Regions from separate parts of the Streptomyces sp. NPDC048751 genome, predicted to be linked through region 2. Evidence: riboswitches for the same ligand, from Rfam matches in the RefSeq annotation. Region 2 holds a riboswitch; each other region holds the start of a gene.
The links. Region 2 has a riboswitch for S-adenosylmethionine ahead of ACGFNV_RS36800 (putative leader peptide). Riboswitches for the same ligand answer to the same signal wherever they lie in the genome.

Region 1: another riboswitch for S-adenosylmethionine. It lies ahead of ACGFNV_RS21845 (aminotransferase class V-fold PLP-dependent enzyme); the one in region 2 lies ahead of ACGFNV_RS36800 (putative leader peptide).
Region 3: another riboswitch for S-adenosylmethionine. It lies ahead of thrC (threonine synthase); the one in region 2 lies ahead of ACGFNV_RS36800 (putative leader peptide).

What each region holds. Positions count from the first base shown of each region.
Region 1 is NZ_JBICUX010000006.1:450,248-452,505, forward strand. It holds gene ACGFNV_RS21845 (aminotransferase class V-fold PLP-dependent enzyme) at 1-1,220, opposite strand, end outside; SAM riboswitch class IV at 1,347-1,463, opposite strand; gene trpD (anthranilate phosphoribosyltransferase) at 1,563-2,258, opposite strand, start outside.
Region 2 is NZ_JBICUX010000015.1:53,154-55,411, forward strand. It holds gene ACGFNV_RS36795 (ABC transporter substrate-binding protein) at 1-763, opposite strand, end outside; gene ACGFNV_RS36800 (putative leader peptide) at 979-1,110, opposite strand; SAM riboswitch class IV at 1,130-1,243, opposite strand; gene ACGFNV_RS36805 (DUF1684 domain-containing protein) at 1,333-2,157, opposite strand; gene ACGFNV_RS36810 (LLM class F420-dependent oxidoreductase) at 2,237-2,258, opposite strand, start outside.
Region 3 is NZ_JBICUX010000003.1:532,004-534,261, reverse strand. It holds gene ACGFNV_RS14135 (glucosyl-3-phosphoglycerate synthase) at 1-648, opposite strand, end outside; SAM riboswitch class I at 780-933, shown strand; gene thrC (threonine synthase) at 951-2,237, shown strand; gene ACGFNV_RS14125 (MoaD/ThiS family protein) at 2,234-2,258, shown strand, end outside.

The sequences.
Region 1 (2,258 bases), on a different contig from region 2:
CCGGGGGCCGCCTCGGGGGCGCCGCACTCGCCCTGGGTCTGGGGGTCGCTGCCCAGGAGGGTGCGGACGAGGGGGTGGGCGCAGAAGAGGCCGTCGCGGACGCCGATGCCGTACTCGGCGGAGAGGGCGGCGGCGAAGTGGGAGCTGTTCCAGCCGTCGACGACGAAGGAGATCACGCCGACGCGGGGGGCGTCGTCGCCGAAGAGGGACAGGATCCGGACCTCGGGGACCTCGGCGAGGCCCGTGCGGACCTTCTCGATCAGGTACTGCTCGCGGGCGACCAGGGTGTCGAAGCCGGCCTCGGTCAGCGCCTTGCAGGCCGAGGCGATGGAGTAGGCGCCGATGACGTTGGGTGATCCCGCCTCGTGCCGTGCGGCGCTGTCGTGCCACTCGACGTCCACTCCCCCGTCCTCGCGCCGGGTCACCTTGCGGCTGGCGCCGCCGCCCGCGAGGTAGGGGTCGGCCTCGCGCAGCCAGTCGGCGCGGCCGGCGAGGACGCCGGAGCCGAACGGGGCGTACAGCTTGTGGCCGGAGAACGCGACCCAGTCGACGTCGAGGTCCTTCAGTGACACCGGGTGGTGGGGGGCCAGCTGGGCGGCGTCCAGGACGATACGGGCGCCGTGCGCGTGGGCGGCGGCGGCCAGCTCCTGTACGGGCCACAGCTCGCCGGTGACGTTGGAGGCGCCGGTGACACAGACGAGGGCCGGGCCGTGGGGGGCACGGTCGGCGAGGGCGCGCTCCAGGGTCGCCACCGCCTGCCGCGGGGTGCGCGGGGCGTCGAGGTAGGTGACCCGGGCGTGCTGCCAGGGCAGCAGCGAGGCGTGGTGCTCGGTCTCGAAGACGAAGACCTGGCAGTCGGCGGGGAGGGCCTGAGCCAGCAGGTTGAGGGAGTCCGTCGTCGAGCGGGTGAAGATCAGCTGGTCGTCGGCTCGGCAGTCGAGGAACTCGGCGACCGTCCTGCGGGCGTTCTCGAAGAGGTCCGTCGACAGCTGGGAGAGGTAGCCGGCACCCCGGTGGACGCTGCCGTAGTACGGGGCGTAGGCCGCCACGTCGTCCCAGACCCGCTGGAGGGCGGGGGCGCTGGCGGCGTAGTCGAGCGCTGCGTAGGTGACTTCGCCGCCCGTGACGAGCGGGACGGTGACATCCCGGCCCAGAACGGGCAGCGGGGCACAAAGGGGCTGGGTGGAGACAGCGGTGGAGGCAGCACTGAGGACAGACATGACGGAACTCCCGTGAGAGGAAGGAGGAGAGTGAAGACGGGTGTGCGGAGGCGGGGCTCGACGCCCTAGCGCATTCGCTTGCTCACGGAAGGCTCCCTCGATGACCAGGATCCCTGGTGTATGAGGGATCCGCGCTTGCCGTAGACCTCACTGCCTACGGCCTGGTCCTCACCCGGGGCACCCCGCCACGGACGGAGGGTTGCCGGACAGTCGGCCGGGGCCTCATGACTGTCACTCATGACCTGGACAGGAACGTACGTGAAGTGATCGCGGTCCCGCAACCCGTGTCCGGATCGCGGGACCGCACGTCGGTTTCCAGCGACCTGATCCGCCGGACAGGCCCTAGGCGTTGCTCGCGGCCACCCAGCGCTCGAGCGAACGCTTCGCCGCTCCCGAGTCGATCGACTCGGCGGCCTTGGCCATGCCGGCGCCGATCTGCTCGGCCAGCGTTCCGGGGCCCGGGTCGAGCGCCACGAGCGCCGCCGCCGAGTTCAGCAGGACGGCGTCGCGGACCGGGCCCCTCTCGCCCTCCAGCAGCCGTCTGGCGACCTCCGCGTTGTACGACGGGTCGGCGCCGCGCAGCGCCTCCACCGGCACGAGCTCGATGCCGACGTCGCGCGGGTCGAAGGTCTCCTCGGTCACCTTGCCGTCGCGCACGACCCACACCCGGGAGGTGGCGGTCGTGGTCAGCTCGTCGAAGCCGTCGTCACCCCGGAAGACGAGGGAGGAGTTGCCGCGCTCGGCGAGGACGCCGGCGATGAGCGGGGCCAGACGCGGGTCGGCGACGCCCACCGCCTGGGCCTTCACCTTCGCGGGGTTGGTGAGCGGACCGAGGGCGTTGAAGGTCGTCCGGATGCCCAACTGTCCACGGGCGGCGGCCACATGACGCAGCGCCGGGTGGAACTTGATGGCGAAGCAGAAGGTGATCCCGGCCTCCTCGGCCACCTCGGCCACCCGCTTCGGGGTCAGTTCGAGGTTGACGCCGAGCTTCTCCAGGACGTCCGAGGCGCCGGACGCGGAGGACGCGGCCCGGTTGCC
Region 2 (2,258 bases):
CCGCCTCCGGTACGACCTTGAACACCAGCTTGTCCAGGTACGCCTCGCCCTTCTTGCTCCACCGTGAGGAACCCCAGGCGTATCCGGTGCGCTTGGCCAGGGTGATCGACTGGTTCTGCACGTAGTGCTTCAGCACGAAGGGCCCGGACCCGATCACCCCGTCGCTGCACTTCTGCTGCGGGGTCTTCTTCACGCTCGCCGACGACTCGATCCCCAGCGAGTGGGTCGAAGTGGCCTGCAGGAACTGGGTGTTGGGCTGGCTGAAGGTCACCTTGATGGTGAGCGGGTCGACTACCGTGGTGCTCTTGACGCCGCTCAGATAGCCCTCGGCGAGCGTCCCCAGGGCGCCGAGTTTCGGCACCGCGTCGAAGTTGTCCTTGACCACCTGCGCGCTCAGCTTCGAGCCGTCGCTGAAGGTAACGCCCGACCTCAGATGGAAGGTGAACGTCGTGGCGTCGGAGCTGATGTCCCAGCTCTTCGCCAGCCACGGCACGATCTTGCCGGTCTTCGGGTCCTGGTCCGTCAGGGAGTCCACGATCTGGCGCACCGAGTAGATGGTCTCGTTGCTGGCGACCTGCTGCGGATCCACGCAGCCGGCGTCCGAACCCACCGCGAAGGTCAGGGTGCCGCCGGACTCGGGCTGCCCGGAGCCGCTGCCGGAATCGCCGCCGCCGGAGCCGCAGGCGGTCAGCAGAACACTGGCGGTCACAAGGGCGGTCAGTGCCGCCCACCGGGAGGTTCTGACATCGGGAAGTGCAGTCACGGAGGGCTTCTCCTACTCGTGTCACCAGGCACGGATGCCGTACGAGGCACGGCCGTGCGTGGGCGTGCGGCCCCGGCCGGCGCGACGCGGGTGCCGGGGAGCGCTGTGCAGACGGGGATCAGGGCGAAACGCGGGATCAAAGACAGACGGAGATCAGGCGCAGGCGGGTGCGGCGATGGCAGGTGCCGTACTGCGACCAGCGGTGGGAAGGCCCGTCAGGCCTGACAGAGACAACTGGTCGAGCGCTTGAGGTCGATGTGGCGCCGACGCGAGAGCCGGGAGAACACGGTGGCGCCGGCGAAGCGGGCGCTGAGGTCACCACCGTGCCGCATATCGGTCCTCCACATTTTCGGCCCCGGTCACGGGGCCACGCGCTTGCAGAGATCGTCAGTGATCCCGCCGGGCTTTCACCTGGAGCACCCCGCCGCGCGGGAGGGTTGCCGGTCAGCGAGCCAGGGCTTGACGCTGACACTCAATGCCGTTCGTGATCGTACGGACCAGACTTGGCGTACGTCAATGGCGCAAAAGGACGCCTCGTCAGGGGAGTCCGGGGCGAGAGTGTGTCCGGTTCAGGAGCCGCTTCGCTCGCGGGGGATCTTCTGACCGGCCTCGATGGCCACCGGCAGCCGGTTCTCGGCCGGGGGCAGCGGGCAGGTGGCCAGGTCCGTGTAGGCGCACGGAAGGTTCGCGGCGCGGTTGAAGTCCACGACGACCGTGCCGTCGGCGGCGGGCGGTTCGAGGGACAGGGCCCGGTTGGCGGCGTAGGTGGTGACTCCGGAGGTCGCGTCGGTGAACAGCACCATCAGTCGGCCCGCACCAGGGCCGGGAAACGCGGTCAGCGACAGCAGGCGTCCGTCCAGCTCGAACTCGACCCTGCCGGGAGCGTCGTACACATGCTCAAGGCCCTCGACCGCGGCGCCCACGGTGGTCGGCCGCGGCGTGTCGAAGGGGATGTAGCGGCCCGTCACGGCCCAGCGCGGGTCGGGGGCGTAGGCGGGCGTTCCGGTGAAGGCCGTGCGCAGCGGGGCGTCCGGGTGCCGGGGACGCACGATGTCGTGGCCGCCGCGCTTGGCGACCTCGATGACCGCGTCTCCCCACACGGCGTCGACGCCGCCGCGCTCGGGAAGCACGCCGAAGCGGTGTTCACCGTGCACCGGCGTCTCGTCGACGACCAGTTCCTCGCCGTCATCGAGGTCTACGACGACGCCTTCGGGGCCGGTGCGCCACGCGCCGGGCGCGTCCGGGAAGCGCTGTGGCCGGTCGTCGAGCCAGTGCAGGCCGGTGATCGCCAGGAACCCGTGCGGGGCGGCGAGCCGGGTCTCCTGGGCGCGGTACCACTCCAGCCAGGTCTCGGTGAAGGCGTGCAGGTCCGTGGTGGCGGCCTCGGTGGTCATGGGGAATCTCCTTTGTTCCGTGGGTGCCTTCGGCAGGGGACGCAGGGGTGCAAGGGGGTTGTCGAGCCGACGGGTGTACTCAGCGGGCCAGTTCGCCGAGG
Region 3 (2,258 bases), on a different contig from region 2:
GCCGTAGCCGACGGGGAAGGGAAGCTGTTCCAGGAGGGAGCGGCGGGCCGCGTACTCGCCGCCGAGCGGCTGCACGAACCCCGCCAGCTGCGGCCAGTGCATGTTCAGCAGCGGGCGGGCCATGAGCTCGGTGACCCGGCCGCCCTGGCCGGCCGCCCCGCCGAGCGGACGGTCGTACATCCCCTTGACGAGATCGACGTCCGGGTCGGTGAGCAGGGGGCCCACGATCCCGGAGACGAAGTCGGAGGAGAACTCCTTCAGGTCGGCGTCGATGAAGCAGACGATGTCCCCGCCGGTCACCAGCAGGGAGCGCCACAGCACCTCGCCCTTGCCGGGCACGGTCGGGATACGCGGGAGTATGTCGTCGCGGTGGACGACCCGGGCGCCCGCGGCGGCGGCCACCTCGGAGGTGCGGTCGGTCGATCCCGAGTCGACGACGACGATCTCGTCGACGAGCGGGACCTGCTGTATCAGGTCGTGGCGGATGACGGCGACGATGTCGCCGACGGTCTCCTCCTCGTTGAGCGCGGGCAGCACGACACTGACCGACTGGCCCGTCCGCTGTTTGGCGGCCAGGATCTGGTGCAGCGGGCGATCGGTCACGGACCAGGAGCGGGTGCTCAGCCAGCGCTCGACTTCTTCCAGCACAGTCTGCGGCTCCTCACGGGTTGTCTCGCGGTTCGGACGACTATCTCAACTGTCCTGGCCTTCGGTTACAGTCTTGGACAACGCTGGTGACCATCGCATGTCGGGGGTCATGTGCGTCAACAACCACATACCGCTCATCCAGAGGGGCAGAGGGAAACGGCCCGTTGAAGCCCCGGCAACCCTCCAGCCGGTCTCGTAGATCACTGTCGATCGCCAGCGAGGCTCCCGGCTAGGGAAGGTGCCAAATCCGTCTCGCGGCGAGATGCGTCGTGAGGAAGATGAGGAGAAAGGGCCTCGCCTCCATGGCTGTGCAGACTGTTGCAAGCACCACCGACTCCACCGTAGACCTCGGCCCCGCCGCCGCGCTGAGCTGTCGTGAGTGCGGTCACCGCGTGCCCCTCGGCCCGGTCTTCGCCTGCGAGGAGTGTTTCGGCCCGCTCGAGATCGCCTACGACTTCTCCTCCTACGACACGGAGGAGCTGCGCAAGCGCATCGAGGCGGGCCCCGCGAACATCTGGCGCTACGCCCCGTTGCTGCCCGTCCCGGCCGACGTGGCGGACAAGCCGAACATCAACCCCGGCTGGACCAAGCTCGTCAAGGCCGACAACCTGGCCCGCGAGCTGGGCGTCGACGCCGGCAAGCTCTTCGTCAAGGACGACTCCGGCAACCCGACGCACTCCTTCAAGGACCGTGTCGTCGCCCAGGCGCTGGAGGCCGCCCGCGCCTTCGGCTTCACCACCCTCTCCTGCTCCTCCACCGGCAACCTCGCCGGCGCGGTGGGCGCCGCGGCCGCCCGCGCCGGTTTCCGCTCGTGTGTGTTCATCCCGCACGACCTGGAGCAGGGCAAGGTCGTCATGGCCGCCATCTACGGCGGCGAGCTCGTCGGCATCGAGGGCAACTACGACGACGTGAACCGCTTCTGCTCCGAGCTCATCGGCGACCCGGCGGGCGAGGGCTGGGGCTTCGTCAACGTCAACCTGCGGCCGTACTACGCGGAGGGGTCCAAGACCCTGGCGTACGAGATCTGCGAGCAGCTCGGCTGGCGGCTCCCGGACCAGCTGGTCGTGCCGATCGCCTCCGGCTCGCAGCTCACGAAGATCGACAAGGGTCTGCAGGAGCTGATCAAGCTCGGTCTCGTCGAGGACAAGCCGTACAAGATCTTCGGCGCGCAGGCCGAGGGCTGCTCGCCGGTGTCGGTGGCCTACAAGGCGGGCCACGACGTCGTCCGGCCGCAGAAGCCGAACACCATCGCCAAGTCCCTCGCCATCGGCAACCCGGCCGACGGGCCGTACGTCCTCGACATCGCGCGCCGTACGGGCGGTGCCGTGGAGGACGTCAACGACGAGCAGGTCGTCGACGCGATCAAGCTGCTCGCCCGGACGGAGGGCATCTTCGCGGAGACCGCCGGCGGGGTGACCGTGGGTGTGGCGCGCAAGCTGATCGAGAACGGTCTGCTGGACCCGACCCTCACCACTGTCGTGCTGAACACCGGCGACGGCCTCAAGACCCTCGACGCGGTGGCCGGCACCGGGCTCACCGCCACCATCCGCCCGAACCTGGACTCCTTCCGAGAGGCTGGCCTCGCATGAGCGTGACCGTCCGCATCCCCA